One region of the Frigoribacterium sp. Leaf415 genome, then DNA from elsewhere that is predicted to be linked to it. Evidence: predicted binding sites of a transcription regulator. Region 1 holds the regulator's gene; the other holds the start of a gene.
What was found. The regulator LexA, encoded in region 1, represses DNA repair genes until DNA is damaged. The targets are predictions, from matches to a motif close to TCGAACANNTGTTCGA.
Positions count from the first base shown of each region.

Region 2: ASG28_RS04095 (DNA polymerase III subunit alpha) is a predicted target of LexA. The motif match lies at 12,017-12,032, and genes of this name have one in related genera.

Region 1 covers NZ_LMQR01000001.1:1,502,830-1,518,216, reverse strand. Annotated here, with positions in the region: gene recA (recombinase RecA) at 1-971, shown strand, start outside; gene ASG28_RS16645 (regulatory protein RecX) at 1,367-1,789, shown strand; gene miaB (tRNA (N6-isopentenyl adenosine(37)-C2)-methylthiotransferase MiaB) at 1,827-3,404, shown strand; gene miaA (tRNA (adenosine(37)-N6)-dimethylallyltransferase MiaA) at 3,406-4,317, shown strand; gene dapF (diaminopimelate epimerase) at 4,314-5,192, shown strand; gene ASG28_RS06935 (class I SAM-dependent methyltransferase) at 5,234-5,854, opposite strand; gene hflX (GTPase HflX) at 5,931-7,478, shown strand; gene lexA (transcriptional repressor LexA) at 7,578-8,291, opposite strand; gene ASG28_RS06920 (LysM peptidoglycan-binding domain-containing protein) at 8,564-8,932, shown strand; gene ASG28_RS06915 (histidinol-phosphate transaminase) at 9,034-10,119, shown strand; gene hisB (imidazoleglycerol-phosphate dehydratase HisB) at 10,125-10,742, shown strand; gene hisH (imidazole glycerol phosphate synthase subunit HisH) at 10,739-11,377, shown strand; gene priA (bifunctional 1-(5-phosphoribosyl)-5-((5-phosphoribosylamino)methylideneamino)imidazole-4-carboxamide isomerase/phosphoribosylanthranilate isomerase PriA) at 11,445-12,191, shown strand; gene ASG28_RS06895 (SseB family protein) at 12,191-12,994, shown strand; gene ASG28_RS06890 (DUF1844 domain-containing protein) at 13,091-13,423, opposite strand; gene infC (translation initiation factor IF-3) at 13,823-14,452, shown strand; gene rpmI (50S ribosomal protein L35) at 14,456-14,650, shown strand; gene rplT (50S ribosomal protein L20) at 14,681-15,067, shown strand; gene ASG28_RS06870 (TrmH family RNA methyltransferase) at 15,193-15,387, shown strand, end outside.
Region 2 covers NZ_LMQR01000001.1:874,118-889,504, forward strand. Annotated here, with positions in the region: gene rpmA (50S ribosomal protein L27) at 100-366, opposite strand; gene rplU (50S ribosomal protein L21) at 381-692, opposite strand; gene ASG28_RS16990 (hypothetical protein) at 782-1,423, shown strand; gene ASG28_RS04060 (DUF779 domain-containing protein) at 1,446-1,952, opposite strand; gene exaC (acetaldehyde dehydrogenase ExaC) at 1,952-3,493, opposite strand; gene ASG28_RS04070 (GAF domain-containing protein) at 3,695-4,936, opposite strand; gene ASG28_RS04075 (NAD-dependent epimerase/dehydratase family protein) at 5,168-6,091, opposite strand; gene ASG28_RS04080 (TetR/AcrR family transcriptional regulator) at 6,216-6,932, shown strand; gene ASG28_RS04085 (TraR/DksA family transcriptional regulator) at 7,035-7,370, opposite strand; gene ASG28_RS04090 (glutathione S-transferase family protein) at 7,382-8,404, opposite strand; gene ASG28_RS04095 (DNA polymerase III subunit alpha) at 8,498-11,977, opposite strand; gene ASG28_RS04100 (FUSC family protein) at 12,111-13,424, shown strand; gene ASG28_RS04105 (glucose-6-phosphate dehydrogenase) at 13,625-14,989, shown strand; gene ASG28_RS04110 (glycoside hydrolase family 15 protein) at 15,057-15,387, opposite strand, start outside.

The DNA.
Region 1 (15,387 bases):
GCAGCGACGAGCGTGCTCCCGTGGCGGTGATCCCGACCGGCTCGATCGCCCTCGACGTCGCTCTCGGCATCGGTGGCATCCCCCGCGGCCGCATCGTCGAGATCTACGGTCCCGAGTCGTCGGGTAAGACGACCCTGACCCTGCACGCCATCGCCAACGCCCAGCGCAACGGCGGCATCGCCGCCTTCATCGACGCCGAGCACGCTCTCGACCCCGAGTACGCCAAGAAGCTCGGTGTCGACATCGACGCCCTGCTGGTGTCGCAGCCCGACACCGGCGAGCAGGCGCTCGAGATCGCCGACATGCTCGTCCGCTCGGGGTCGATCGACCTCGTCGTCATCGACTCGGTCGCCGCCCTCGTGCCGCGTGCCGAGATCGAGGGCGAGATGGGTGACTCGCACGTCGGTCTGCAGGCTCGACTCATGTCTCAGGCGTTGCGCAAGTTGACCGGTGGGCTCAGCCAGACCGGCACCACCATGATCTTCATCAACCAGCTGCGCGAGAAGATCGGTGTCTTCTTCGGCAGCCCCGAGACGACGGCCGGTGGCAAGGCGCTCAAGTTCTACGCGTCCGTCCGCCTCGACATCCGGCGCATCGAGACGCTGAAAGACGGTACCGACGCGGTCGGCAACCGCACCCGCGTCAAGGTCGTCAAGAACAAGATGGCGCCGCCCTTCAAGCAGGCCGAGTTCGACATCCTCTACGGTGTGGGCATCTCGCGCGAGGGCAGCCTGATCGACTTCGGTGTCGAGCACGGCATCGTCCGCAAGTCGGGTGCTTGGTACACCTACGAGGGCGACCAACTCGGCCAGGGCAAAGAGAACTCGCGCAACTTCCTGATCAAGAACGCCGCCATCGCGCAAGAGATCGAGCAGAAGATCCTCGCCAAGCTCGGAGTCGGCGGGGTCAAGCCCATCGAGGCGCCCGTCGAATCGATCGAGGCGAAGATCGCCGCTCGTAAGGGCGCATGACCTCGCGCGACGACGACGCCCCGGTGTCGCGTCCGTCTGACGACGGTGTCGACACCGGGCGGCTCGCGCCCGTCACGCCTCTCTTCGGTGCGGTGAGCGGTGCATCGGTTCCCGAGGCGACGACCGATCGCCAGGCTTCCGATCAGACGACGAGCGGTTCCGAGGCCGTCCTGACGGCCATCAGCTCTCATTGGGCCGGCGGTGTGACATCCGTGGCCTCGGATGGCGACCATCCGTCCGCTCGAGGTTCTCGGGCGGGGGCTGCCGGCCGGCCCAAGGCGACCGGATTCGACGACCAACCCGACGACGGGCCCGAAGACCTCGAAGCGCAGCAGCGACGCGCCGAGAACGTCAGCCTGCACGCCCTTTCGCGCCGGGGAGTGTCGTCTCACGAGATGGAGAAGCTGCTCCTCTCCCGCGATCTCGACGAATCGGTCGTGGCCGACGAGATCGCTCGTCTCGAGCGGGTCGGTCTCCTCGACGACACCGAACTGGCCGCCACCCTGATCCGGTCGAAGCAAGAACGAAAGGGTCTCGGCCGGGGCGCTGTCACATCCGAACTCCGCGCCCGGGGCATCGACCCGTCGATCATCGACGAGGCCCTGTCCGACACGGACGACGACGAAGAGCAAGAGCGTGCCGACGAGTGGGCTCGCAAACGCGCAGGATCGTTGCGCGGCCTCGACCGCGAGACGGCCGAACGTCGTCTCAACGGTTACCTGATGCGCCGGGGGTATCGCTCCGAGGTCGTCCGTCGCGCGATCGAGAAGGCCCTGCCCCGTGGTGGCAGCGGCCGCGGCGGCGTCCGCTTCGAGTGACCGGCTCGGGGGTGGCGGCGATCTACACTGAGTCACCATGACGACGGTCGCCACCACCCCCATCCCTTCGTCGGTCGACGGTCCGGCCCGTACGTACGAGGTCCGCACCTTCGGGTGCCAGATGAACGTCCACGACTCCGAGCGTCTCAGCGGCTCGCTCGAGGCGGCTGGTTACGTACCGGCCGACGGAGCCGAGGCGGACATCGTCGTCATCAACACCTGTGCGGTGCGCGAGAACGCCGACAAGAAGCTCTACGGCACGCTGGGGACGCTCGCCGGCCAGAAGAAGAAGCACGAGGGCATGCAGATCGCCGTCGGCGGGTGTCTCGCCCAGAAAGACAAGGACGTCATCCTCGACAAGGCGCCGTGGGTCGACGTGGTCTTCGGTACGCACAACATGGGTGCCCTGCCCACGCTCCTCGAGCGCGCGCGTCACAACGACGAGGCCCAGCTCGAGATCCTCGAGGCACTCGAGGTGTTCCCCTCGACGCTGCCGACCAAGCGCGACTCCACCCACAGCGGCTGGGTCTCGATCTCGGTCGGCTGCAACAACACCTGCACCTTCTGCATCGTGCCGTCGCTCCGCGGCAAGGAGAAGGACCGCCGTCCCGGTGACATCCTGGCCGAGGTGCAGGCGCTCGTCGACGACGGTGCCGTCGAGGTGACGCTGCTCGGGCAGAACGTCAACTCGTACGGTGTCGAGTTCGGCGACCGGTTCGCCTTCGGCAAGCTGCTGCGTGCCGTCGGTGCGATCCCCGGGCTCGAGCGGGTGCGGTTCACCAGCCCGCACCCGGCGTCCTTCACCGACGACGTGATCGCCGCGATGGCCGAGACGCCTGCCGTCATGCCGCAGTTGCACATGCCCCTGCAGTCGGGTTCCGACCGCGTGCTGAGGGCCATGCGGCGCAGCTACCGCAGCGAGAAGTTCCTCGGCATCATCGACCGTGTGCGGGTGGCCATGCCCGACGCCGCGATCAGCACCGACATCATCGTCGGATTCCCGGGTGAGACCGAGGAGGACTTCGCCGAGACCCTCAGGGTCGTCGAGCGGTCCCGGTTCGCCTCGGCATTCACCTTCCAGTACTCCGTGCGCCCCGGGACGCCGGCGGGCGAGATGGCCGACCAGATCCCGAAGGCCGTCGTGCAAGAACGGTTCGAGCGGCTGACCGCTCTGCAGGACCGCATCTCGGCCGAAGAGAACCGTCGTCAGGTCGGCCGGACCGTCGACGTCCTCGTGGCCACCGACGAGGGACGGAAAGACGCCTCCACCCACCGTCTCTCGGGGCGTGCGGAAGACAGCCGTCTCGTCCACTTCGAGGTGCCGCCGGGTCGGGCCGTTCCGCGCCCCGGCGACGTCGTCAGCGTGCGCGTCACCGACGCCGCAGCGTTCTACCTGCTGGCCGATGCGGTCGACGGGCCCGGGTCCCTCTTCGAGGTCCGTCGCACGCGCGCGGGCGACGCCTGGGATGCCGCGCAGGCCGCCTCGTGCGGGGTGCCGTCCGCCGGTGACGCGACCCGCGCCTCCTCGGCTCGGCCGGCGAGGGTGAGCCTCGGGCTCCCCACGCTTCGGGTGGCGACCACACCGATCTACAGCACGACCGACGACCTCCGCTGACGTGCTGGTCGCGATCGTCGGGGCGACCGGCACGGGCAAGTCGGCGTTCTCACTCGACCTCGCCGAGGCGCTGGCAGCCCGGGGCGAGGCCGTCGAGATCGTCAACGCGGACGCCATGCAGCTCTACCGCGGCATGGACGTCGGCACGGCGAAACTGCCCGCCGCCGAACGACGAGGCGTCCCGCACCATCTCCTCGACGTCCTCGACGTCACCGACGAGGCGAGCGTCGAGTGGTACCAGCGCGAGGCTCGAGCCCTGATCGACGGCATCGTGGCCCGTGGGGCGGTGGCGGTCCTCGTCGGCGGGTCCGGCCTCTACGTCTCGAGCGTGTTGTTCGACTTCCGGTTCCCCGGCACCGACCCGGTGATCCGGCGTCGATACGAGGCGATCGCCGACGAGCGGGGGCCCGGGGCTCTGTACGACCTGTTGAGTCAGCGTGATCCGGTGTCGGCCGCCTCGATCGGTCGTTCCAACGCTCGGCGTCTCGTCCGGGCACTCGAGGTGGGCGACCTCACCGGGCGCCCTCTCTCGGGAACCCTCCCCGAGAAGTCGTCGCCGTGGCGCCCGTCGAGCGTCTTCGGCGTCGCGGAAGAGCGCCCCGTGCTCGTCGAACGTCTCGACCGACGCGTCGACCGGATGTGGCGAGACGGTCTCGTCGACGAGGTCCGGGGTCTGCTTCCCCTCGGGCTCGAGCGAGGGGTGACGGCGGGCCGGGCGATCGGCTACGCGCAGGCCGTCGCCCAGATCCGGGGTGAACTCGCCGAGACCGAGGCGATCGAGGCCACGGCGGCCCTCACGCGTCGCTACGCTCGCCGTCAGGCGAGCTGGTTCCGCCGGTACGACGACGTCGAGTGGTCTCGCTCGGGCGACGCCCAGGCCGTCGACCGGGCCGTGGCTAGACTCCTCGGGTGACCACCACGCTGCAGTTCACCAAGGGTCAGGGCACCGGCAACGACTTCGTCCTGTTCACCGATCCCGACGCAGGCACCGACCTGACGCCCGCCATGATCCGGGCCCTGGCCGACAGGCGGTTCGGGGTGGGCGGCGACGGTGTCATCCGTGCGGTCCGTACAGCGGCGCTCTCCACCGAGGCGGCCCTGCTCGAGGCCGAGCCGCGCGCCGAGTGGTTCATGGACTACCACAACGCCGACGGCAGTCCAGCCGAGATGTGTGGCAACGGCATCCGCGTCTTCGCGCGCTATCTCCTCGAGCGGGGGCTGGTCCAGCTGGGCGAGGACGACGTGCTCGTCGTCGGCACGCGGGCCGGCGCTCGTGAGGTGCGTCGCGACGGCACGGGTTTCCGCGTCGATCTGGGGCCCTGGCGACTCGGCGACGACGATCCGGTCGTCCGGGCGCGCGAACTGCACGCCGCCCGTCCGGGCCTGCCGATCTCGGTCGGCAACCCCCACGTGGTGGTGGCCCTCGCCGGTGACGACGAACTGGACGGCCTCGACCTGACCTACGTGCCGATCATCGACCCGGCTCCGGCCGGCGGGGCGAACGTCGAGTTCGTGGTTCCCGCGGATCCGCTCGTGGTCGACGGGCTCGGGCGCATCCGCATGCGGGTCCACGAGCGCGGCAGCGGCGAGACGCTCTCGTGCGGCACCGGTGCGGCAGCGGCAGCCCTGGCCACGCGGTACTGGGCTGGGGCCTCGGCACCCGAGGGCTGGTTGGTCGACGTTCCCGGCGGGGTCGTGGGCGTCTCGATCAGCCACCACGACGACGGCGAGCACGTCTCGCTCAGCGGGCCGGCCGAACTCGTCTTCACCGGCGCGCTCGACCTCTGAGGTCGACCGGGGCGACGTCGAGGCCCGCCCAGCGCCTCCGGTCAGTCGGGGTCGATGAGGCGCTCGGCGCGCAAGATCCGGTACCCCTTGCTGGTGGAGGCGCGGGTCACGTCCACGACGCCGGCCATGGTCTCGTTCATCCAGCGCTGCAGGGAGTCGGCCCCCAGGTTCTTCTGCACGACCAGCCAGGCGTCCGATCCCACGTCGAGTCGGGGGAGCCACCGTTCGAGCAGGGAGTGCAGCTCCGCCTTGCCGACCCGGATCGGCGGATTCGACCAGATCGTCGCGAAGCGCAGGTCGGCGGGAACATCGTCGGGGGTCACGGCGTTGACGTTCTCGAGGCCGCTCGACCGTGCGTTCGCGCGCACGAGGTCGAGCACTCTCTCGTTCACGTCGACGGCCCAGACCGTCGCGTCGGGTGACGACAACGCGAGGCTCAGTGTGATGGGGCCCCAACCGCATCCGACGTCCAGCAGATGGCCCGCCCTCGGCGGCGTCGGCGTGCCCGCAAGCAGCACCGAGGTGCCCGGGTCGACGCGGCCCGGGCTGAACACCCCCGCGGCCGTGGTGAGCGTCAACTCACGTCCCGCGAGGACGACGTCGATCGTCCTGGGCTTGGCCGCGCTGCCGGGCTGGGGTGAGAAGTAGTGCTCGCTGGCCATGCTCGCCAACCTACCGAACATCCGCAGGGGCGTCGTTCCCTGCTCTCCGCACACCGAAAGGGTTAGTATCACCCCGATGACAGACCACACCACGACACCGCTCGACTCCGAGCGGAACGACCAGCCCGACGACGTCGTCGCGCGCGTCCTCGATCGTGCGGCCCAGAGGGCCTCCGGCTACACCGTCTTCTCTCCGGCCCAGGCCATCCAGACCCGCTCGCTCCACGACGACGGCGGCTCCGACGGCGACCAGTCGGAGCGCGACGACCGCCAGGCCCTGCGCCGCGTCGCGGGCCTCTCGACCGAACTGCAGGACGTCACCGAGGTCGAGTACCGCCAACTGCGCCTCGAGAACGTCGTCCTCATCGGCGTGTACTCGCAGGGTTCGATGTCCGACGCCGAGAACTCCCTGCGTGAGCTCGCCGCCCTCGCCGAGACGGCGGGTGCCGTCGTCCTCGACGGGCTGCTGCAGAGACGACCGAATCCCGACCCGAGCACCTACCTGGGCAAGGGCAAAGCCGAAGAGCTCCGGGGGACGGTCGCAGCCCTCGGTGCCGACACCGTGATCGCCGACACCGAGCTGGCCCCCAGCCAGCGGCGCGCCCTCGAAGACGTCGTCAAGGTGAAGGTCATCGACCGCACCGCCGTGATCCTCGACATCTTCAGCCAGCACGCCAAGAGCCGCGAGGGCAAGGCGCAGGTCGAACTGGCCCAGCTCGAGTACCTGCTGCCGCGCCTCCGCGGTTGGGGCGACTCGATGTCGCGCCAAGCCGGTGGGCAAGTCGGAGGCGCGGGTGCCGGAATGGGCAGCCGCGGGCCCGGTGAGACCAAGATCGAGCTCGACCGGCGCCGCATCCACACCCGCATGGCCCGGCTCCGCAAACAGATCAAAGAGATGAAGCCGGCCCGCGACGCCAAGCGGGCCAACCGCGACCGCAACGAGGTGCCCACGGTCGCCATCGCGGGCTACACCAACGCGGGCAAGTCCAGCCTGCTCAACCGGCTCACCAGCGCGGGCGTCCTGGTCGAGAACGCGTTGTTCGCCACCCTCGACGCGACGGTCCGCAAGAGCGTGACGACGGACGGCCGTCCCTTCACGTACGCGGACACCGTCGGATTCGTGCGCAACCTGCCTCACCAGCTGGTCGAGGCGTTCCGGTCGACGCTCGAAGAGGTCGAGGCGTCCGACGTGATCGTGCACGTCGTCGACGGGTCGCACCCCGACCCTGCAGCCCAGCTCGCGACCGTCCGCGACGTCATCGCCGAGGTCGACGGTCGTGACATCGCCGAGATCGTCGTCTTCAACAAGAGCGACCTCGTCGACGACGACCAGCGTCTCGTCCTGCTCGGGCTCGAACCGACGGCGGTCTTCGTCTCGGCTCGGACGGGCGAGGGCATCGACGAGCTCCTCGCCCGCATCGCGGCCGTGTTGCCGGAGCCCGAGATCGAACTCGACCTGCTGGTGCCGTACGACCGCGGCGACGTGGTCTCGCACCTACACGACTCCGGACGCATCGTCAGCACCGACTACGAAGAAGAGGGCACCCGGGTCCACGCCCGGGTGTACCCGAGTGACGTCGCCGGGCTCACGCCCTATGTCGCACCCGTGGGCGTCGGCCGCTGACGCCGAGTCCCGGATCGTCATACGACGAAGCGCCGACCACCTCGAGGTGGTCGGCGCTTCGTCGTGTGCCGGGTGGCGCGTGAGTCGGGGGTGCGCCTGTCAGACCGACCGCAGGACGGCGACGACCTTGCCGACGATCTGGGCGTGGTCGCCGACGATGGGCTCGAAGGCGCTGTTGCGGGGAAGCAACCAGGTGTGGCCGTCTCGCTGGCGGAACACCTTGACGGTCGCCTCGTCGTCGAGCATGGCCGCGACGATGTCACCGTTCTCGGCGTCCTGCTGCTGCCGCACGACGACCCAGTCCCCGTCGCAGATGGCCGCGTCGATCATCGAGTCGCCGACCACCCGCAACATGAACAGTTCGCCCTTGCCGACCAGTTGACGCGGCAGGGGCATCACGTCCTCGATCTGCTGCTCGGCTGTGATGGGGATGCCGGCGGCGATCCGTCCGACCATGGGGACGTGAGCCGTGTCGCCGTCGTCACTCGTCGTGAAGACGGTCGCCGGGGGAGTCGCCGGCGCCGTGGCGTCCACGAGGACCTCGAGGGCTCGGGGTCGGTTGGGGTCACGGCGGATCTTGCCGGCTAGTTCGAGCTGGTTGAGCTGGTGCGTGACGCTCGACAGGGACTTGAGGCCGACGGCGTCGCCGATCTCGCGCATGCTCGGCGGATACCCGCGGTGACCGATGCTCTCGGTGATCGCGGCGAGGATCGACGCTTGCTTCGCCGTCAACTCCTTGCGGGGGAGGACGCCGGGATCGAGCTGACGGGGGGCGTCGGGGGCCGCCTGCGGGGTGCGCTTCGGGTCGCTCATGGGTCTCCTGCCGTCGATGTCGGTGGTCCCTGTTTGACTCCTACCACCGATCGAAACCGTATCCGATCAGGCCGTGTCGACAAAACACATGTTCGAGTGTGTCGCGTTCTCGCTCCCCGATCCGCATCGATTCCGACCTGGATCAGCCATCACAGGGGTTGAAAGCGTCGGCAATCGAATGTATGTTCGGAACACGTCTTCGTGTCCGGCATTCCCGGCCGAGTGCCGGGCACGAACTCGTCCCCTGTCTTCCACGGTGAAAGGACCACCTCATGAGCGTCACCTCAGCATCAGCAGTTGCGTCCCCCGTCGACTCGACCCGAGTCGTGCGCACGCGTCTGCGCATCACCCGACGGGGCCGTGCGGTCGTCGCCGCGCTCGTGGCGGTCCCGCTCGTCGTCGTGGCAGGCGCGCTCGTCCTCAACGGAGGCGGCGCGGTGGCGTCCGACACGACGGGTCGCACCGAGTTCCAGCACGTGACCGTCGACGGCGGCGAGACGCTCTGGCAGGTCGCGTCTGAGATCGACCCCGATGCCGATCCCCGCGACGTCATCGCCGACCTCGTCTCGCTCAACAACCTTCCTAGCGCCGAGGTCTCCGCCGGTCAGAGCCTCGCCGTCCCCGCTCAGTACGCCCGCTGAAGCGCCGTCGCCGACGAGGCGGGCGATCCGGCCCGTCGGCGTCGTGTCTGCGCGATGGTGACCGAGCCGACACCCCGTCGGCCCACCCGTACGATGGTGGGGTGTCCTTCAGTCTCGACGACCTGCCCATCCGTGACGACCTCCGGGGACTGACGCCGTACGGCGCTCCCCAGAAGAAGGTCCCGGTCGCTCTCAACGTCAACGAGAACACGCATCCCATTCCCGAAGACGTCGCTCGCGACATCGTCGAGTCGGTGGCCCGGGCGGTCCTCGACGTCAACCGGTACCCCGATCGCGAGTTCACGACGTTGCGTGACTCGCTCGCGGCTTACCTCGGGCACGGTCTCACCCGAGACAACATCTGGGCGGCGAACGGCTCCAACGAGGTCATCCAGCAGCTCCTCCAGGCCTTCGGCGGCCCGGGCCGCTCCGTCCTGGGGTTTCCTCCCACCTACTCGATGCACTCGATCATCGCCACGGGCACCGGCAGTCGGTGGGTCGAGGGTCGCCGTGACGAGGGGTTCCGCATCTCACCCGAGACCGCGGTCTCCGAGATCGAACGCACCCGTCCCGACATCGTCTTCTTCTGCGGGCCGAACAACCCCACGGGTACCCCCCTCGATCTCGCCACGATCGAGGCTGCCTACGACGCCACGGACGGCATCGTCTTCGTCGACGAGGCCTACGCCGAGTTCATGCCCGCCGATCAGCCGACGGCACTGACCCTGCTGGCAGGCCGCGAGCGGCTGATCGTGTCCCGCACGATGAGCAAGGCGTTCGCGTTCGCCGGTGCCCGGGTCGGCTACCTGGCCGCGCACCCGGCCGTGGCCGACGCGATGCGTCTCGTGCGCCTCCCGTACCACCTCTCGTCCCTGACGCAGGCGGCGGCCGTCGCAGCGCTCTCGCACGCGAGCGAGATGCTCGCCATGGTCGACGACATCAAGGCCCAGCGTGATCGCATCGTGCACGACTTGACCGAACTCGGGTACGAGCCGTGGCCCACGTGGTCGAACTTCGTCCTCTTCGGCGGGGTCGACGACCCCACCGACGTCTTCGAGCGCCTGCTCGAGCGGGGTGTCATCGTCCGCAACCTCGGCATCCCGAACCACCTGAGGGTCAGTGCGGGCACCGAGGCCGAGACCACCGCGTTCCTCGAGGCGCTCCGCGACATTAGGCTCTCTTCGTGACCGACGTGACCGAGACGACCAGTGCCGCCCGTACCGCCTCCCTCTCGCGTGCCACGAGCGAGTCGAGCATCACGCTCGCCCTCGATCTCGACGGCTCAGGCCGATCGACGATCGACTCGTCGGTGCCCTTCTTCGACCACCTCCTGACGGCGCTCTCGAAGCACTCGTTGATCGACCTCGACGTCGCGGCGACGGGTGACACCCACATCGACGTGCACCACACGGTCGAAGACATCGGCATCACGTTCGGCACCGCTTTGAAGCAGGCGCTCGGCGACAAGTCCGGCATCTCGCGCTACGGCGACGCGCTCGTCCCGCTCGACGAGGCCCTCGTGCAGGCGGTCGTCGACGTGTCGGGGCGTCCGTACCTCGTGCACACGGGTGAGCCCGAGGGGTTCGAGTACCACCTCATCGGCGGGCACTTCACCGGCTCGATGGTCCGTCACGTCTTCGAGGCGATCACCTTCCACGCCGGCATCACCGTGCACGTCCGCGTGCTGGGCGGGCGAGATCCGCACCACATCGCCGAGGCCGAGTTCAAGGCGTTCGCCCGGGCGCTCCGTCAGGCCGTCCAGCCCGACCCGCGCGTCAGTGGCATCCCGTCGACGAAGGGTGCCCTGTGACGGGCGCCCGTCCCTCCGTCGTCGTCCTCGACTACGGCAGCGGCAACGTCCACTCGGCTGTCAAGGCACTCGAGCTCGCCGGCGCCGACGTCGAGCTGACCGCCGACCGTGCCCGGGTACAGGCGGCCGACGGCCTCTTCGTCCCCGGTGTCGGCGCGTTCTCGGCCGTCATGAGTCAGCTCGAGTCCGTGCGCGGTGGCGAGCTGATCGACCGGCGGCTGGCCGGCGGGCGTCCGGTCATGGGCATCTGCGTGGGCATGCAGGTCTTCTTCGAGGGCGGCGTCGAACGCGGCAACAGCACGGGTGGCCTCGGGGCGTGGCCCGGCGTGGTCGACGAGCTGAAGGCCGACGTGCTGCCGCACATGGGCTGGAACACCGTCGACGTGCCCGAGGGCAGCGTGCTGTTCGACGGAGTCGCCGACGAGCGGTTCTACTTCGTCCACTCGTACGCCGCGCAAGAGTGGTCGCTCGACGTGATCCGTCCCTTCACCGAGCCGCACGTGACCTGGGCCGACCACGGCGGCCGCTTCGTCGCCGCCGTCGAGAACGGCCCGCTCTGGGCGACGCAGTTCCACCCCGAGAAGTCGGGGCAGCCGGGCATCCGGTTGCTCTCGAACTGGCTCGGCACCCTCTGACCCCGACGCGACCGACCCGATCGCGCCTCCTGACCCTGCGGTGCCCCGGCACCGTGAGAGAGACGACATGAGCGAGTTCTGCACCACCCCCGCCCTGACCCTGTTCCCCGCCGTCGACGTGGCGGGCGGTCAGGCCGTGCGCCTGACCCAGGGTGAGGCCGGCAGCGAGACGAACTACGGCGACCCGGTCTCGGCAGCCGACGACTGGGCGAGCCAGGGCGCCGAATGGCTGCACCTGGTCGACCTCGACGCCGCCTTCGGGCGAGGTGACAACCGTGCCGTGATCAAGAAGGTCATCAAGCAGGTCAAGGGCGTCAACGTCGAGCTCAGCGGTGGCATCCGCGACGACAAGTCCCTCGAGGACGCGCTGAGCACCGGCGTGAAGCGCATCAACCTCGGCACGGCGGCCCTCGAGAACCCCGAATGGGCCGCCCACGTCATCGCCGAGTACGGCGAGGCGGTGGCCGTCGGGCTCGACGTCCGCGGCACGACGCTGGCGGCACGGGGCTGGACCGAAGAGGGCGGCGATCTCTGGACGGTCCTCGCGCGGCTGGAAGAGGCCGGTTGTGCGCGGTACGTCGTCACCGACGTGACGAAGGACGGCACGCTCCAGGGGCCCAACGTCGACCTGCTGCGGCAGGTGATGGAACACACCGACCGTCCGGTGATCGCGTCGGGCGGCATCTCGAGCCTCGACGACCTCGCGGCCCTGCGCGAGCTCGTGCCCCAGGGGCTCGAGGGCGCCATCGTCGGCAAGGCGCTCTACTCGGGGGCGTTCACGCTCGCCGCTGCCCTCGACGTCGCGTCGAACTGATGACGACCGTGCCGGACGAACCGGGGCACGCCCCCGACGATCCCGGCCACGGCGCCGACAGCGCCGGGCGGCCCTGGGCGGGACGCACCTTCGACCACCACGACACGGCCCACGCGGGCGACGACGGGTCCGCCGACCCGAGGCTGCTCGACGCCCTCCTCGGGTTCCGCGAGGGGCGGCTCGGCGAGAGCGAGGTCGTCGACGCCCTGCGTCCCGCTCGTCTGCTCGTGCCGCTGGTCGCGGTGGCGGGTGACGAGGGTCTCGACGACCACGGCCGCCGTGTCGACAAGACGCAGGAGCTCTCGATCGTCACGGTCTCGGGTCCGGACGGCCGCGACGTCTTGCCGGCCTTCACCTCGGTCGAGACCCTGACGCGCTGGCGTCCTGCGGCCCGACCGGTGCCGGTGGAGGCTCGGCGCGTGGCCCTCGCGGCCGCCTCGGAGTCGACCGACCGCATCGTGATCGACCCCGGATCGATCACCGAGTTCGGTCTGCGTCGTCCGGCCGTCTGGGCGGTCGCGCAAGACCTGCCGTGGGTGCCGAGTCACCACGACGAGGACGTCCTGCGTGCGTTCCTCGACGCGTCACGCGACGAGGAGGCGCTGGTCAGCCTGGTCGTCGCGCCCGGTTATCGAGACGCCCGGCTCGGTGCCCCCGAGATCGTCGTCCAGCTGGGCGTGACGTCCGGCCTCGACCGGGACGCCCTGCAGTCGTTGCTGCAGCGACTGCAGGCGGCCTGGGCCGCCGACCCGGTGATCGTCGACCGGGTCGACAGCATGGCGGTCAAGGTCGTACCGGGCTGAGGTGCCCGCCGCTCGAGCGGCCACGTCGTGCACGAGGTGCCGGCGGTGCTCGACGCGCTGTTCGGTCGACGGGGCCGGTGGTGTCCGACGTGCCGGTCAGTTGACGGGGCCGGTGTACTTCTCGCCGGGCCCCTGACCGATGGCGTCGGGGATGGCCGACGCCTCGCGGAAGGCGAGTTGCAGCGATCGCAAGCCGTCGCGCAGCGCGCGGGCGTGCTGGTCGCCGATCTCGGGAGCGCTGGCGGTCACGAGCCCGGCGAGCGAGGTGATGAGCTTGCGGGCCTCGTCGAGGTCGGTCTGTCGCTGCGGGTCGTCGGCCAGGCCGACCTTGACCGCGGCTGCGCTCATCAGGTGGACGCAGACCGTGTTGATCACCTCGACCGCGTTGACGTCCGCGATGTCGCGTGCGGCGTCGTCACCGAACCGCAGGTCGTCCTCGAACCGCGCCGTCGCGGGGGAGGATTCGGGCGACGTGGCCGGTGCCGGATCGCCGAAGCGGGCGTCGGGAATGGGTGCGTCGTCGGGGGAGTGGCTCACGAACTGATCCTCTGCTAAACTCGTCCAGGCTCGGAGCGTCTGCTCCGTGCGAAAGTGGAGATTCTCCCACCCGCGCTTGACCGTTAGACAAGGTTACCGGGTTGTTGGCACCCCGTTCGATCAGCACCACCGTCCCGCCTCGCTCCTCGTCAGAGGGGTGCAGCAGACGGCGATCGAGCAGCCAGGGTGCAGTGTGATGCGTTCCTAGATGACGCCCGCGCGAAACTCCTCTTTCTCTGGCGAGGCCGTCCGGCCCCGCCAGATGCAGAAGAAACGACAGAGGAGTTCCGCATCAGCGATCCCCGTACGAACGACCGTATCCGCGTCCCCGAGGTCCGCCTCGTCGGGCCCGCAGGTGAGCAGATCGGCGTCGTTCCCATCGCCATGGCCCTGCGTCTCGCCGCAGAGGCCGAGCTCGACCTGGTCGAGGTGGCCCCCAACTCGAAGCCTCCCGTGGCCAAGATCATGGATCACGGAAAGTTCAAGTACGAGGCTGCGCAGAAGGCGAAAGAAGCCCGTCGCAACCAGGCGAACACGATCCTCAAAGAGGTCCGTTTCCGCCTGAAGATCGACAAGCACGACTACGAGACGAAGCGCAAGCGCGCCGAGGGCTTCCTCCAGGGCGGCGACAAGGTCAAGGCCATGATCCTCTTCCGTGGCCGCGAGCAGTCGCGTCCCGACCAGGGTGTCCGCCTCCTCCAGCGCTTCGCCGAAGACGTCTCCGAGTGGGGCAGCGTCGAGTCGACGCCCACCATCGACGGCCGCAACATGGTCATGGTCATCGGCCCGCACAAGAACAAGTCCGAGGCCAAGGCCGAGGCAGAAGCTCGCAAGGCGGCCAACAAGCCGCCGAAGCACCCGACGTCCGACGAGGTCCCGGCCGATGCACCGGCCGACCGACCGACAGAAGAAAGTAAGTAAGACATGCCCAAGCAGAAGACCCACTCCGGCGCCAAGAAGCGCTTCAAGGTCACCGGTTCCGGCAAGATCATGAAGCAGCAGGCCGGCATGCGCCACAACCTCGAGGTGAAGAGCGCCAAGCGCAAGGCTCGCCTGAACCAGGACCAGGTGCTCGCGCCCGCTGACGCCAAGGTCGCCAAGAAGCTTCTCGGTCACTGACCGCTGACACGAACGTAGAGGAACAAGAAAATGGCAAGAGTCAAGAGAGCGGTCAACGCCGCCAAGAAGCGTCGCGTCATCCTCGAGCGTGCCGAGGGTTACCGCGGTCAGCGTTCGCGCCTGTACCGCAAGGCCAAAGAGCAGGTCACGCACTCGCTCGTCTACTCGTACCGTGACCGTCGTGCACGCAAGGGCGAGTTCCGCCGCCTGTGGATCCAGCGCATCAACGCCGCGTCGCGTGCGAACGGCCTGACCTACAACCGCCTCATCCAGGGTCTGTCCCTGGCCGGCGTCGAGGTCGACCGTCGCATCCTGGCCGAGCTGGCCGTCAACGAGCCCGCCACGTTCGCGTCGCTCGTCGCCACCGCCAAGGCCGCGCTGCCCGCCGACACCTCGGCCCCCAAGGTCGCCGCGTAGTCGCACCCGCACCACCCTCGAGGCCCGACGGCCCGACACCCACACCGGTGTCGCCGTCGGGTCTCGTTCGTCTGCGGCAGGCGTCCGTCCTCGTGCGGCATCATGGACGGGTGCCCCACGACTCCCTGCTCGACAATCCCCGTTCACCCCGAGTCCGGGCGGTGGCCAAGCTGTCGAAGCGCGACGCCCGCACCGAGACCCGCACGTTCCTGCTCGAGGGGCCGCAGTCGGTCGGTGAGGCCCTGGCCTTCCGGCCCGAGCTGATCGTCGAGCTCTTCGGCACCCCGACCGCGCTCGAGCGCTACCCCGAGGTGGCGGCC
Region 2 (15,387 bases), 630 kb from region 1:
CCGTGCCTCCTGAACGAGGGGTACGGGGGCACGGAAAAGCCTCGGGGCGGCCGGGCCTGGGCCCGACCGCCCCGAGGCGGATGCTGCGTGTGGTGTCGCCTAGGCGACAGCCGTCGCGGAGGCGACGATGTTGACGACCTTGCGGCCGCCCTTGTTGCCGAACTCGACCGAGCCGGGGGCGAGGGCGAAGAGGGTGTCGTCGCCGCCGCGGCCGACGTTGACGCCCGGGTGGAAGTGGGTGCCGCGCTGGCGGACGATGATCTCGCCGGCGAGGACGACCTGGCCGCCGAAGCGCTTCACGCCGAGGCGCTGTGCGTTCGAGTCACGACCGTTGCGGGTGGACGATGCGCCCTTTTTGTGTGCCATGTGTTGTCAGCCCCTTAGTTGGTGGTGATCGAGGTGATCTTGACGCGGGTCAGGTCGGCACGGAAGCCCATGCGACGCTTGTAACCGGTCTTGTTCTTGTAGTTCTGGATGACGATCTTGGGGCCGCGCAGGTCGTTCAGGACCTCGCCCTCGACCGTGACCTTCGCCAGGTCGTCGCCCGACAGGATGGTGTCGCCGTCGACGTGCAGGACGGGGACGAACGAGACGGTGTCGGCGGTCGCGGCCTTGAGGCGGTCGACGGTCAGGATCGTGCCGACCTCGACCTTCTCCTGACGGCCACCGGCGCGCACGATTGCGAAAGCCATGGGAACTCCAAAAAAAGTGGGGGATGTGACGCCCGGACTGCCGGACGACGTCGTGGTGCCACGAGGACAACTTGGATAGTCTTTCACAAATGTCACGACCGATCAAACTTCGCCGCCCGCCGCAGTTCACGGCCGAGATCGTCGATGACGCCCGCGAACGCCTGCTCGACCTGCTCGACGACCTGAAGACGCTCACCACCGACCACGCCGACGACATCGAGGTCTGGGGCTCGGCCGTGACGGCGGCCGGCTGGGAGATCGCGAGCCTCGGCCAGTGGCTCGGCCTCGAGGGCGAGGCGGTGCTGCTGCTGGGCGGCGCGTCGTACCCCGAGATCGCCGAGCACCAGGGCACGAGCGCGTCGGCCGTGTACGCCCGGGTCGGCCGGTCGCTCACGCTCGCTCCGTACGCGCACGCGTCCGGCGCCGACGGGGCGACCACCCGCGTCTCGGCCGAGGGCCTCGACCAGGCCCGGGCCGAGTACGACCAGGAGGCGCGGGCCGGCGACCCGACGGACGTCGCCCCGGCGGCCACGCCCGTCGGCGACTCGCTGGCCGACCGCGTGCCCGAGGTGCTGCGGGCCGGCGCCCGCCGAACGACCGAGATCGTCGCCGCCCTGCCGGACTACCGGCGCAGCAGCGTGCTGTCGACGCTGAGCGTCCTCGCCCGCCAGGGCGTGGTCGAACGGGTGGGGCACGGCGTCTACGCCCTGCCCCACCCGCCGACCGACTGACCCCTCCGGCGGCGTCGCTCGATCAGTCCGGGGCGACGGCCACCGCCTCGTGGAGTCCGAACGCCCGCAGCTCGTCGTCTGTGAGCATGCGCGACCGGATCAGGAAGCGCTTCCCTTCAGGACTCTCGACCGAGAACCCGGCCCCGCGGCCGGGGACGACGTCGATGGTGAGGTGGGTGTACTTCCAGTACTCGAACTGGCTGCGCGACATGTAGACCTCGACGGGGTCGATCCCGTCGACGTGCAGGTCGCCGAGGTGGACGTCGACGGCCCCCACCCGGAAGAACCCCACGGGGTAGCACATCGGCGACGAGCCGTCGCAGCAGCCTCCCGACTGGTGGAACATCAGCGGGCCGTGCTGGGCCGTCAGGGCGACGAGGAAGGTCGCTGCCTCCGGTGAGACGTCGACCCGGGAGGGGGTGGAGGCGACCGCCCCGGAGGCGGGGGCCGGCGTGACCTCGCCGACCCGCGCCTCCTCGCCTGACGCTGCTGATGCCGGCGGCGCAGCGGCCGTCTGCTCGGGCGTCATCAGAAGAAGCCCATCGGACCGTCCGCGTAGCTGACCAGCAGGTTCTTCGTCTGCTGGTAGTGGTCGAGCATCATCTTGTGGTTCTCGCGACCGATGCCGGACTGCTTGTATCCGCCGAACGCCGCCCCGGCCGGGTACTGGTGGTACGTGTTCGACCAGACGCGACCGGCCTGGATGTCGCGGCCGGCCCGGTAGAGCTGCGCGCCGTTGCGGCTCCAGACCCCGGCGCCGAGGCCGTAGAGGGTGTCGTTGGCGATCTTGATGGCGTCGTCGTAGTCGCTGAAGCTCGTCAGGGACAGGACGGGGCCGAAGATCTCCTCCTGGAAGATGCGCATCGAGTTGCGGCCCTCGAAGATCGTCGGGTTGACGTAGTAGCCCTCGGTCAGGTCGCCGCCGAGGTCGGCACGGTCGCCGCCGAGCAGAAGCTTCGCGCCTTCCTGCTTGCCGATGTCCATGTAGCTGAGGATCTTCTCGAGCTGGTCGTTCGACGCCTGGGCGCCGATCATCGTGTCCATCGAGAGCGGGTTGCCCTGCTTCACCTTCTTGACACGCTCGACGCCGTCGGCGGTGAACTGGTCGTAGATCGACTGCTGCACGAGCGCCCGGCTCGGGCAGGTGCAGACCTCGCCCGAGTTGAGGTTGAAGAACGAGAAGCCCTCGAGCGCCTTGTCGTAGAAGTCGTCGCGTTCGTCGGCGACGTCGGCGAAGAAGACGTTCGGGCTCTTGCCGCCGAGCTCGAGCGTGACCGGGATCAGGTTCTCGCTGGCCATCTGCATGATCAGGCGCCCGGTCGTGGTCTCGCCCGTGAACGCGATCTTGCGGATGTTCGGGTGGCTCGCCAAGGGAGCGCCGGCCTCGACGCCGAAGCCGTTGACGATGTTGAGGACGCCGGCGGGCAGGAGGTCCTTGATGAGGTCCATGAAGACGTGGATGGACGCGGGGGTCTGCTCGGCCGGCTTCAGGACGACGCAGTTGCCGGCGGCGAGGGCGGGAGCGAGCTTCCACACGGCCATCAGCAGCGGGAAGTTCCACGGGATGATCTGACCGACCACGCCGAGCGGTTCGTGGAAGTGGTAGGCGACGGTGTCGGCGTCGATCTCACCGGTGGACCCTTCTTGCGCCCGGATGGCCCCGGCGAAGTAGCGGAAGTGGTCGATCGCGAGCGGCACGTCCGCGGCGAGGGCCTCGCGGATCGGCTTGCCGTTGTCCCAGGTCTCGGCGACGGCGAGCATCTCGAGGTTCGCCTCCATGACGTCGGCGATCCTGTTGAGGATCAGCGCGCGCTGGGCGATCGTGGTCTTCTTCCACGAGTCGAAGGCCCGCCACGCGGCTTCGACGGCCCGGTCGACGTCGGCCGCGTTGCCCCGGGCGACCTCGGTGAAGACCTTGCCGTTCACGGGGCTCGGGTTCTCGAAGTACTGCCCGCTCGCCGGGGCCACGTACTCGCCGCCGATGAAGTGGTCGTAGCGGGACTTGAAGACCACCTTCGCGTCGGGCTGTCCCGGGGCGGCGTAGGTGTTCGGAGGAGTGGTGACGGTCATGACGGTCCCTTTCGACGACGGTGTCGGGTCGGCGGCGGGGGTCGCCCGCCGGTGGCGGCAGGCTACGTCGGGGGAGGTTGCATCGGGTTGCGCGTCACGGCCCGCGGGCGGGCGCGGCCGCCGGGTTCCGGGGCCTAGGTGAACCGGAGGTGCGGGGTTCCAGGGCTGTGGGGTTCCGGAGGCGCGGGGCGCGAGGGCGCGTCAGTCCCGGTTCTCGAGGGCCTCGAGGTGCGTGACGAGGTGCGTCCGTCGGGGCGATCCCGGGGGCAGTCGACGCAGCAGCTCGAGCAGGACGCGGACGTCGTCGCGGCCCGTGGTCGACTCGGAGTACGACAGCAGGGTGTCGATCGAGCCTCCGGTGAGGAGCGCGTCCCGGACGGTCGCGGCGACCTCGGCCCGGAGGGCGACGACGCCGGGTGCCGTGGACGAGGGGAGGGCCGGGCCCGTGTCGGCCCGCACAGCCGCGCGGTGGGCGCCGCGGTCGACGAGCCCGACGAGCGTGTCGAGGTCGAGCGTCACCGGGCGGGGCAGTCGGTACGGGCGCGACAAGGGGACCAGCGTCGGGTCGAGGGCCTCGACGACGTGGCGGAGGCGGACCATCTCGGGCCGCAGGGTGGACACCGCGTCGACGTCGCCGTAGACCGCGTCGGCCAGCTCGTGGGCGGTGTAGCCGGCGGGGCGGTGGGCGAGCAGGGCCATGATCTCGGAGTGCCGCGCACCCAGCGCGATCCGGCCGTCCCCGACCGTGAGGACCGCCTCGTCGCGACCGAGGGTCGTCAGGCCGGCGGGGGAGTCGGGCCCGGGGCGGACCGGGTGCCGCGCGGTGCGGGTCGGGGCGCGACCGACCGCGGCGAACCCCAGGAGTGCGAGATGCGCCTCCACGGCCGCGACCGTCGCCGTGACCAGGGGCAGCGTCAGCGAGCCGGCCGCCCGCTCGTCGCCCGTGATGTCGACGACGCCGATCAGGCGCCCGTCGACGGGGTCGTGGACCGGCACGGCCGTGCAGCTCCAGGCCCGCACGCGGTGGTTCCAGTGTTCGTCACCACGGATCTGCACGCCCCGGTCGAGCACGAGGGCCGTGCCCGGGGCCGAGGTGCCGACCCGCGCCTCCGACCAGCCGGCGCCGGCGACGAAGAGCATGTCCTCGGCGCGGCGGCGGGCCGTGTGGTCGCCCTCGACCCAGAGCAGGCGCCCGTGCTCGTCGCCGATCGCGACGAGCAGTCCCGAGCCAGAGACGTCGTCCACCAGCAGACGGCGCACCACGGGGAGGGCCGGTGCCAACGGGTGGTCGCGGCGCCGGTCGTCGAGGTCGTCCTCGGGCAGCTCGAGCCGGGGCAGGCCGTCGGGATCGAGCCGGCGTCGGGAGGCGCGGTCCCACGACTCGCGCACCACCCGGCGCTGCGGCCCGACGTCGCGGGGCGGACGGCTCGCGGTCAGGGGCATCGAGCACCAATCGTCGTCGATCGGGGCGAGGCGGCCGTCGTGCGGCGTCGTCGCCGGGGTGCTGTCAGCGTACGACGGCGCGCGGCCCCGGGGAAGGGCGCCGCGTGGGGGTCTGCTGTGACCTCACGGGACCGGTCGAACCGTCGGCAAATCCTGCGTGCCGTCGCGGCGGCGCGAGGCGCCCCCCGTGTACCCGGGCTGTCCGTCACCGCGGGCGACAGGAGGCAGGACTTACCGACGCGTGGCGTCGCGGGTGGCCCCGATCGTCGCGTCCAGCGCCTCGGGCCACGGGGTCGGTTCGATGCCGAGCAGGCGTTCGCTCTCGGACGAGTCCACGACGAAGGGCGAGTCGAACTGGTACTGCATCGCCCTCACCTCGCGGAGGAACGGCACCGTGCGGGTCAGGCCGGCCCACAGCAGCGGGTTCCACGGTCGGACGCGACCGGTCAGGCCGTACCGGCGCCGCGCCTCCTCGGCGATCTCGACCCGGGAGGCGTGGGTGGCGTGCGGTGTGAGCCAGGCGCGACCCCACTCGTCGTGGTCGATCGCCGCCACGAGGGTCGAGACGACGTCGGGCAGGTACGCCCAGGCGTGCGGCTGGGTCACGTCGCCGACCGCGTGGGCGGTGCGGCCCGCGACGAGCGGGCCGAAGAAGTCGCTGCCGAGGTGGGCATTCCGCCCGGCGCCCGGCCCGAAGTAGTCGCTCGCGCGCACCTCGACGGCCCGGACGCCCCGGTCGGCCGCGGCCAGGAGGCGTTGCCAGCTGTCGGCGCGCACCCTGCCCTTCTTCTCGGTGGAGGCGAGGGGCGTGTGCTCGGTCATCGGCTCGGACACCGGCCCGTGGCCGTAGAGGTTCCCCATCAGCACGATGCCCGCCCCCGTGGTGGCGGCCGTCTCGATCAGGGCCGTGGTGAGGGCCGGCCACTCCGTGCCCCAGGCGGGGTAGGGCGGGTTCGAGCAGACGACGATCGTGTCGGCGCCGTCGGCCGCGCTCGTCAGGGCGGCGGCGTCCTTCGCGTCGAGCGTGAGCGCGGCGGCACCGGCGACCTCGGTGCCGCGGCGGGTGGCGACGCGCACGGTGTCGCCGCGCTCGGCGAGGCGGCGGACGAGGGGGGTGCCGATGGCTCCGGCTCCGACGACGAGATGGGTGGGCATGGGTCCTCCTGGGGACGGCTGACGAGAGCGGTGCTCTCGCATATCACTGTACGGTGAAGGCGTTCCATGCGCAAGAGCAGTGCTCTCATTTGTGTCCCGTGCTCTCGGGCTACAAGATCGGGGCATGACCACGAACGCAGGGGACGGCGACCGCGCCCGGCCCACCGGCGGCGTCCGCGAGCGGGCACGGACCGAGATCGTCGAACGCGCCCTCGCCTCGGCCCACCGGCAGTTGGCCGAGGTGGGCGCGGCCGCCCTGTCGGTGCGCGCCGTCGCGCGCGACCTGGGCATGGCCTCGTCGGCGATCTACCGGTACTTCCCGAGCCGCGACGCCCTGCTGACCCGCCTGATCACCGACGCCTACGTCGACCTCGCCGAGGCCGCCCGACAGGCCGAGCAGGCGGTCGACCGCGCCGACCACCAGGAGCGGTTCCGTGCCACGGCCCGCGCGACCCGCCGCTGGGCGATCGCCGACCCGCACCGCTACGCACTGCTCTACGGGTCGCCCGTCCCCGGGTACGCGGCCCCGGTCGACACCGTCGAACCGGCGATCGCGGTGGGTCTGCTGTTGCTCGGGGCGGTCGACGACGCGGCGGCTAGCGGAGCCTCGCTGCGGGCGATGCCGGTGCGGGCCGGCCTGGCCGACGAGTTCGCGCAGCTCGCCCAGGGTCTGGGGGCATCGGTCGCCCCCGGTGTGCTGGCCGCGGGCATCACCGCCTGGACCTCCCTCTACGGGCACCTCAGCTTCGAACTCTTCGGGCACCTCACCAACGTCGTCACCGATCGCGACGCCTGGTTCGAGACCTTCCTCGACGAGCAGATCGCGCGGATCTGGGGCTGACGCCCCGGCGACGGCAGGACGCGCCGTTCGCGGCAGGACGCGCCGTTCGCGGCGGGACGCGCCGTTCGCGGCAGGAAAGGCGTCGACGGCAGGAGGCGCGGGTCAGCTCGCGCAGTCGATGCAGAGCCGGGCGGTGGGTCGCGCCTCGAGCCGGGCTTCGCCGATCCGCGCCGAGCAGCGCTCGCAGCGGCCGAAGGTGCCGTGGGCGAGCCGGGCCAGGGCGGCCTCGGCATCGGCGGCACGATCGAGGGCCGACCGTCGGACGGCGTCGAGCTGCGATCGCTCGTAGGCGATCGTCGATCCCTCGGGGTCGTGCTCGTCGTCGACGTTGGCTCCCTCGCGGGCCGTGGCCACCGCCTCCATGTCTCCGAGCAGTCGCGCGGCCAGCGCCTGCGCCTCGTCGCGTGTGACGCGCAACCGGTCGGAGGGATCGAGCATGCGGCGGCGCCTCAGGCCGCGACGAGCGGCGGCACCTCTTCGCCCGCACGAGGCGGTGCCGGGGGAGTCCCGTCGCCGAACGGACGGCCGCCGAGCTGCTCGCGCCCGTGCTCGGTGAGCCAGCCCGAGGCGTCCGGCCCGACCGGGACGATGCCCGTCGGGTTGATGTCGGAGTGCACGACGTAGTAGTGCGCCTTGATCTGGTCGAAGTCGATCGTGTCGCCGAACCCGGGGGTCTGGAACAGGTCACGGGCGTAGGCCCAGAGCACCGGCATCTCGGCCAGCTTGTTCCGGTTGCACTTGAAGTGCCCGTGGTAGACCGCGTCGAACCGGGCGAGCGTCGTGAACAGTCGGATGTCGGCCTCGGTGATGGTGTCACCGACCAGGTACCGCTGCCCGGCGAGACGCTCGGACAACCAGTCGAGGCGCTGGAACAGGGTGCGGTAGGCCCGCTCGTAGCTCTTCTGCGACCCCGCGAAACCGGCACGGTAGACGCCGTTGTTCACGTCGCGGAAGACCACGGCGTTCACCTCGTCGATCTCGCCGCGCAGGGCCTCGGGGTAGAGGTCGGGGGCGCCCTCGCGGTGGAACTCTGTCCACTCGGTCGCGAAGTCGAGCGTGATCTGCGGGAAGTCGTTCGTGACGACCTTGCCGCTCGGCACGTCGACGACCGCCGGCACGGTGATGCCGCGCGGGTAGTCGGGGGTGCGGGCGAAGAACGCCTCTTGGAGGCGCTCGATGCCGAGGACGGGGTCACGACCGTCGGGGTCGAGGTCGAAGGTCCAGCTGCGGGCGTCGTGCGTGGGGCCGGGCAGGCCGAGCGAGATCGCGTCCTCGAGCCCCAGCAGGCGTCGCGAGATGACGCTGCGGTTCGCCCACGGGCACGCCCGGGCGGCCACGAGGCGGTAGCGGCCGGACTCGACCGGCCAACCGTCGACGGCGTCGCGGGTGATGCGGTCCTCGATGTAGTTGGTGTCGCGGGTGTACTCCTGGCCCGGCTCGACGTAGCTTCCCTTGGCCTGCTGATCGCTCATGGCGCCACCCTACGCACGCGGCGTCGGCAATTCCTGGCTGCTGCGACGCGTGCGGGCGATCGGTGGGCCCGGCGGGCGGGGTGGCGACAGGGGTCAGGAATTGCCGACGGCCAGGGACGAGGAGGCGCGGGTCGCGTTCCAGTCGCGCCACATCGCCTTGAGGTCCCACGCGTTCTCGGCCTCGAGCGAGATGCCGCGCTCGCCGGTGCGACGCGTGCGCCCCTGGATCACCATCAGCTGCGTGCCGAACAGCAGGGAGCCGGCGCGGGCCTGCGCCTCCTCGAAGAAGGTGGAGTCGGAGCAGCCGCTCCCGTCGTCGAGGCTGATGAAGACCACGCGCTTGCCGCTGCGCATCGGCGGGGTCTGGGTCGCGATGCGGATGCCCGCCACGAGCACGGTCGTGCCGTTCCAGTGGTCGCGCAGGTCGGCGGCGCGCACCACGCCCAGGTCGTCGAGCATGGGCCGGTAGCTCTCGATCACGTGCTCGCTGACCTCCATCGACAGGATGTCGAGCTCGTCGGCGACCCGCTGCCGGGCGTCGACGTCGGGCGTGCCGGTCGGCACCGTGTCGGAGTCGTCGATCGAGAAGTCGAGCTGGTTCTCGACGTCGGTCGCCTTGGGGCGCGACGACCGGCCGGTGAGCGCCCGCACCCGGGCCAGGACGTCGCCGCGGGTGCGGCCGGGCCCGGCGACCGAGTCGAGTGCTCCGACCTGCGCCAGGCGCTCGAACAGCGACCGGGACGGCGTCGCCCGCTGCCAGAAGTCGGTGATCGAGTCGTAGGGACGGTTCACGACCACCCGGGCCAGCTCGGCGTCGCTGATTCCGTGCACGTCGGCGAGCGACAGCCGCAGCCCGAGGTCGCCCACGCGGGTCGGCGCGATCGGGGTCGCCGGCGGTCGCAGGCGCTCGACCCGGTAGACGTCGGTCGAGGCGTTGACGTCGAGCGGCAGCACGGGGACGCCCATGCGTCGCGCCTCGGTCAGCAGCAGCCGTTTCGGGTACATGCCGGGATCGTGGGTGAGGATGCCGGCCAGGAACTCGGCCGGGTAGTGGGTCTTCAGCCAGGCGCTCTGGTAGGTCGGCAGGGCGAACGCGGCCCCGTGGGCCTTGCAGAAACCGAACGACCCGAACCCCTTGAGCGCGGCCCAGATCCGGTCGACCGCGGCGTCGTCGAAGCGTCGCCGCCCGGTCGCGGGGTCGAGGTTGCCCCGGGTGCGCTCGCGGAAGGTGGCCTCGAGCGCGTCGTCGTCGCCCTTGCCCATGTGCCGTCGGATCTCGTCGGCCTCGGCGAGCGACACCTGCATCGTCGCCTCGAGGATGCGCAGCACGTGCTCGTGGTAGATGACCACCCCGTAGCTGTCGTCGAGGAACGACGCGAAGCTCGGGTGCAGGTAGTCGGGCTGCTGGAACCCGTGCTTGGTGTCGAGGAACGGCGCGATCATGTTGCCCTTCATCGGGCCGGGGCGGAACAGCGAGATGTCGGCGATCAGGTCTTCGTAGCGGTCGGGCTGCATCTTGCCGATCAGCTCGCGCTGCCCGGGGCTCTCGATCTGGAACATGCCGAGCGTGTGCGTGGTGCGGATCGCCTCGAAGGTGGGTTCGTCGTCGTGGGGGATCTCGTCGAGCTCGATGCGACCCTGACGGTTCACGTAGGGCACGTCGACCGGCAGGGCACCGGCCAGGGCGGCACGCGGGCCGTTCACGCGCTCGATCTCGTCGAGGGCGTAGGCGAGCGAGCTCTGCATGCGGACGCCGAGGACGTCGAGCTTGAGCAGGCCGGCGTCGTTCATGTCGTACTTGTCGAACTGGCTCATCGGCAGGCCGATGCCGCTCGGCTGGACGGGGGTCGTGCTGAGCAGGTCGGAGTCGCCGAGGATCACCCCGCACGGGTGCATCGAGATGTGTCGGGGCAGACGGTCGAGCCGTTCGCTGAGGTCGACGAGCAGGTCGATCTGGTCGTTGCTGCGGGCCAGCTCGGCGATCTCGCGCATTTCGGGTTTCTCGGCCATCGCGGTGCGCAGGTCGCGGGCGTTCGACCGCCAGACGTTCTTGGCCACGAGGTCGATCTGCTCGTCGTCGAGCCCCAGTGCGAGACCGGCGTCACGCACCGCACCGCGCCCGCGGTACGTCGACTGCATCGACATGAGCGTGACCCGGTTGCTGCCGTACCGGTCGAAGATCGCCCGGTAGACCTCGTGCCGCCGGGCCGCCTCGACGTCGATGTCGATGTCGGGCAGGGTCTCGCGCTTGTTGCCGAGGAACCTCTCGAACAGCAGGTCGTGCTCGATCGGGTCGACGTTCGAGATGCGCAGCAGGTAGGTGACGAGGCTGCCGGCACCGGAACCCCGCGCCGCGTTGCGCACCCGCAGGTCGCGCATCAGCGCCGAGACGTCGGCCACGGTGAGGAAGTACCCGGCGAAGCCGAACCCGGTGATGATGCCGAGCTCGTAGCGCATGCGGTCTTCGACCTTGTCGCGCAGGGCCCGGTCGGCGTCGCCGAAGCGTTCGGTGACACCGGCCTGGGCCTGCCGGAACAGCGCCTGGTCGGGGTCGCCGTCGACGCCGATCGCACTGAGCTCGGGCACCTTCGGGCGGCCCCAGCCGAGGTCGGCGACGGGGTCGAGGCGGCACCGGTCGGCCAGGCGCTCGGTCGCGGCGAGCATCTCGTCGCCGGCGCTGCGGGGCAACGACGAGGCGTCGCTCACCAGACGGGCCAGCCGGCGCATGTCGGCGGGGCCCTTGAGGTACGCCTGGGCGTTCGGCTGCGGCCGGAACGAGCCGAGCGCGGCCAGGTGGCCGGCGGAGTCGAGCACGTCGGCCGTGACGGCCTCGTCGGGATCGAGGTACCGCACGGCGTTCGTGAGCACGGCCGGCACCCCGACGTGGTCCGCGAGCTCGAGCATGCGTGCCGCGTGCCGGATGCTGCGGCTCTCACCCGGCTCGGTCAGATGGCAGACCACCTCGACCACCACGCCGCCCGGCAGCGTCGCCGCCCAGTCGGCGAGTGACGCCGCGGCCTCGGTGTGTCGCCCCGCCTGGACCAGCCGTCCCACGTCGGAGTCGGGCCCCAGCAGCACGGTCGCCGCCGGCTCGGTCTCGCCCTGGACGAAGCCCCGCACCCGGGACCGGGCGATGGTCGCCACGCTGTTGGCACTGCCGCTGGCACGACGGGTGGCCCGACCGTGCGACGCGCTGATCAGCCGACACAGCGCCGCCCACCCCGCCTTCGCCGGCCCGCCGCCCCGCGCCCCGTGCGCCAGCACCACGATGCGGTCGACCCCGCCGGCTCCGTCGGGACCCCCGCCGGCTCCGTCGGGACCCCCGCCGTCCGCACCACCGCCCACGACCCCCTCGCGGTCGTCCCGGCAGCCCAGCTCGACCCCGACGATCGGGTCGACGCCCGCCGTCCGGCAGGCCCCGACGTGCCGGATCGCCCCGTACAGCCCGTCACGGTCGGTGATCGCCGCCGCGTCGGCACCCGCCGCGACGGCGGCGTCGACGAGCGCCTTCGGGTGCGCCGTGCCGTGGTGGGCGCTGAACGCCGACGCGACGCGCAGGTGGGTGAAGCTCATGGTCGGTACCTCGGGCTGCTGAACCCCCGGCCGGGTCGTTCGAACAGGTGTTCGACCAGTGTACGTCGCTCCGATCGTGCCGTCCCACCGCCGGGCCCACCCGTGGCCTCCCGCGGCCTGTCATCATCGGGGCATGCCCGATCGACGCTCCACCCCACCCGATCGACGCCCCACCCCGCCCGATCGCCGGGCCGCCCTGCGTCGCGACGCCCGCACCGCGACCCACTGGACCCGTGTCCTCCTGGCCCAGCCGCGCCTCCTGCTCGCCGTGAAGACGGCGCTCGCCGCGGCCCTCGCCTACTGGATCGCGCCGCGGGTGCCCGGCGTCGCGGCCGACTACCCCTACTACGCGCCGCTCGGCGCCGTGATCGCGATGTACCCGACGATCAAGAGCTCGCTGCGTCAGGGGTTCCAGGTGCTGCTCGGCCTGGTCGTCGGCATCGGCCTCGCCACGGCGGTCTTCGCGCTGCAGGACGGCCAGCCCGGGGTGCTCGCCGTGGCACTCGTCGTCGGGGTCGGCGTGCTCGTGGCGGGCATCCGCTGGCTCGGTGCCGGTCGTGACTGGGTGCTGACGGCCGGGCTCTTCGTCCTGCTGCTCGGCGGCGCGAACGCCGAGGCGTACTCGCTGGGCTACATCGTCCAGATCGGGGTCGGCGTCGTCGTCGGCGTCGTGGTCAACCTGGTGCTCGTGCCGCCGCTGTACGCCTCGCGGGCCGAGGCGCGCCTCACCCGGGTCAAGGACTCGCTCGCCGACCGGGCCGACGAGATCGCCGGCGTCTTCGAGACGCCCTGGCCCCTCGAGGGCGACGAGTGGGAGCGTCGCGTGGGCGTCCTGCCGAGCACCCTCCGCCGCGTGCGCGAGACCGTCGCGTACGCCGACGAGTCCCGGCACCTGAACCCGCGGTGGATGCTCCGCCGCCGCGACCTCGGGCAGGAGTACGCCGACCTCGCCACGTACGAGCGCGTCTCGTTCCACCTCCAGGACGTCGCCGAGGTCTCGGGCATCCTCGGCCGTCGGATCGGCCGCCAGATCGGCATGCCCGACGACCTCGCGCCCGACGTCGCCCACGCCGTGCACGGCGTCGCCACCGTGATCCGGCGCCACGGTGCCGAGGACGTCGACGCGTTCACCGACGCCCGGCGCCGCGTCGCCGACCTCTGGGACGCCGTCGACCGCCACCGCGACCGCCCGACCACCGACACGAGCGGCGGCGTCTCCATCGCCGTCTCGCTCGGGCGCATCATCGCCGCGCTCGACCCCGACGACACCACGGCACCCCGCCCCGAGGACGACGCCGCCGAGGAGGCGCGCGCGGCCGACGACGACGACACCGGCGGTCGGGTGGGCGGCACCGACAGCACGGGGCCGGTCGACGACGACAGCGCGCCCCGCGACACCGCCCCGCACGACACCGTTCAGGACGGCGACGCCGACCCCGCCCGCTGACCCCGATACGGCGCTCACCCCCGGGGAGCAGTACGGTTGACCGGGCACCGGCGCCGAGACGCGACCCGCGCCCTCCGCGGCCGGGGCGGTCGACGGGAATGCCCGTCCCCCCTGTGCGTTGACTCCCGTGGCCCCGAGAACCCCCGCCGCCTGATCGACCAGCGACGACACGATCGCCGCCCTCCCATGAAAGCTGCACTGTGACAGACACCACCACCCTCATCATCCTCGGAGCCAGCGGAGACCTCACCGAGCGTCTGCTGCTCCCCGGCCTCGCGAGCCTGCTCAAGAGCGACCGCGGCGTCGACGTCCAGCTCATCGGCACCGGCCGCAGCGAGCGCAGCCCCGAAGAATGGGGCGACGTCGTCAAGACCGCCTTCAACGGCGACGCCGGCAGCGACCTCGCCAAGAAGACGCTGGCGTCGAGCCGCTACATCCAGGGCGACCCGACCACGGTCGAGCACCTGAAGGCCCTGTTCGAGGCCAGCGAGGGCACCCCGGTGATGTACTTCGCCCTGCCGCCCGCGATCAGCACCAAGGTGATCCAGGCGCTCGCCGAGATCGACCTGCCCGACGGTCTGCGTCTCGCCCTCGAGAAGCCGTTCGGCTCGGACGAAGAGAGCGCTCGCGAGCTGAACGCCGAGCTGCTCAAGATCGTCCCCGAAGAGCGCATCCACCGCACCGACCACTTCCTCGGTCGTGCCACGGTCCTCAACATGATCGGCCTGCGCTTCGCCAACCGCCTGTTCGAGCCGGTCTGGAACAGCGAGAACATCGAGAAGGTCGAGATCTTCTACGACGAGGTCCTCGGCCTCGAGGGTCGCGCCCAGTACTACGACAAGGCCGGCGCGCTGATCGACATGATCCAGAGCCACCTGCTGCAGGTGCTCGCCGTCATCGCGATGGACGCCCCGTCGAGCATCGACTCGGTCGAGCTGCGCAGCGAGATCGCTCGCGTCCTGCGGGCCACGTGGGTCAAGGACGCCGACCCGGTCGCCTCGAGCCGACGTGCCCAGTACGCGGCCGGCACCATCGACGGCAAGGACGTCCCCGCGTACGCCGACGAGGACGGCGTCGACAACGACCGCCAGACCGAGACCCTCGCCGAGGTCGAGTTCGAGGTCAAGACCCGTCGCTGGGCCGGCGTCCCGTTCATCCTGCGCTCGGGCAAGGGCATGACCAAGATCCGCAAAGAGGTGCTCATCACCTTCAAGCCGGTCCCGGCGCTGCCCGAGGGCCTCAACGGCTCGTCGACGCCCGACACGCTGCGCATCGAGATCAGCCCCGAGACGATGGAGCTCGGCGTCACGACCAACGGCTCCGGCAACCCCTTCGACCTCGAGAAGTCGACGATGTCGGTCACCCTGGGCAAGCCCGAGCTCACGCCCTACGGCGAGGTGCTGAGCGGCATCTTCCACGACGACCCGACGCTCTCGATCCGCGGCGACGTGGCCGAGCGCTGCTGGGCGATCGTCGCCCCCGTGATCGAGGCCTGGAAGGCCGACCAGGTGCCCCTCGACACCTACGCCGCCGGTTCGACCGGCCCGAAGGACTGGCCCGCCTGATCCTCCGCCTCACCGTCCACGGCCGCCCCGCTCGTCAGAGCAGGGCGGCCGTCGCCGTGTCGGGCACCTACGCCGTCGTCGCGGCCTTCGCGCGCGAGATCGCGTCCGCCGCGCGCACGAGAGCCAGGTGCGAGAGCGCCTGCGGGGTGTTGCCGACGTGTCGTCCCGTGGCGACCTCGATCTCCTCCGAGAGCATGCCGACGTCGTTGCAGTAGCCGACCAGGCGGTCCATCAGGGTGACGGCGTCGTCGACGCGTCCCGAGGCGGCGTACTGCTCGGCCAGCCAGAACGAGCAGGTCAGGAAGGGGTTCTCGGCTCCGTCGAGGCCGTCGACGCCGCTCTCGGTGCGGTAGCGCATGAGCAGGCCGTCCTGCAGCAGGTCGTGCTCGATGGCGGCG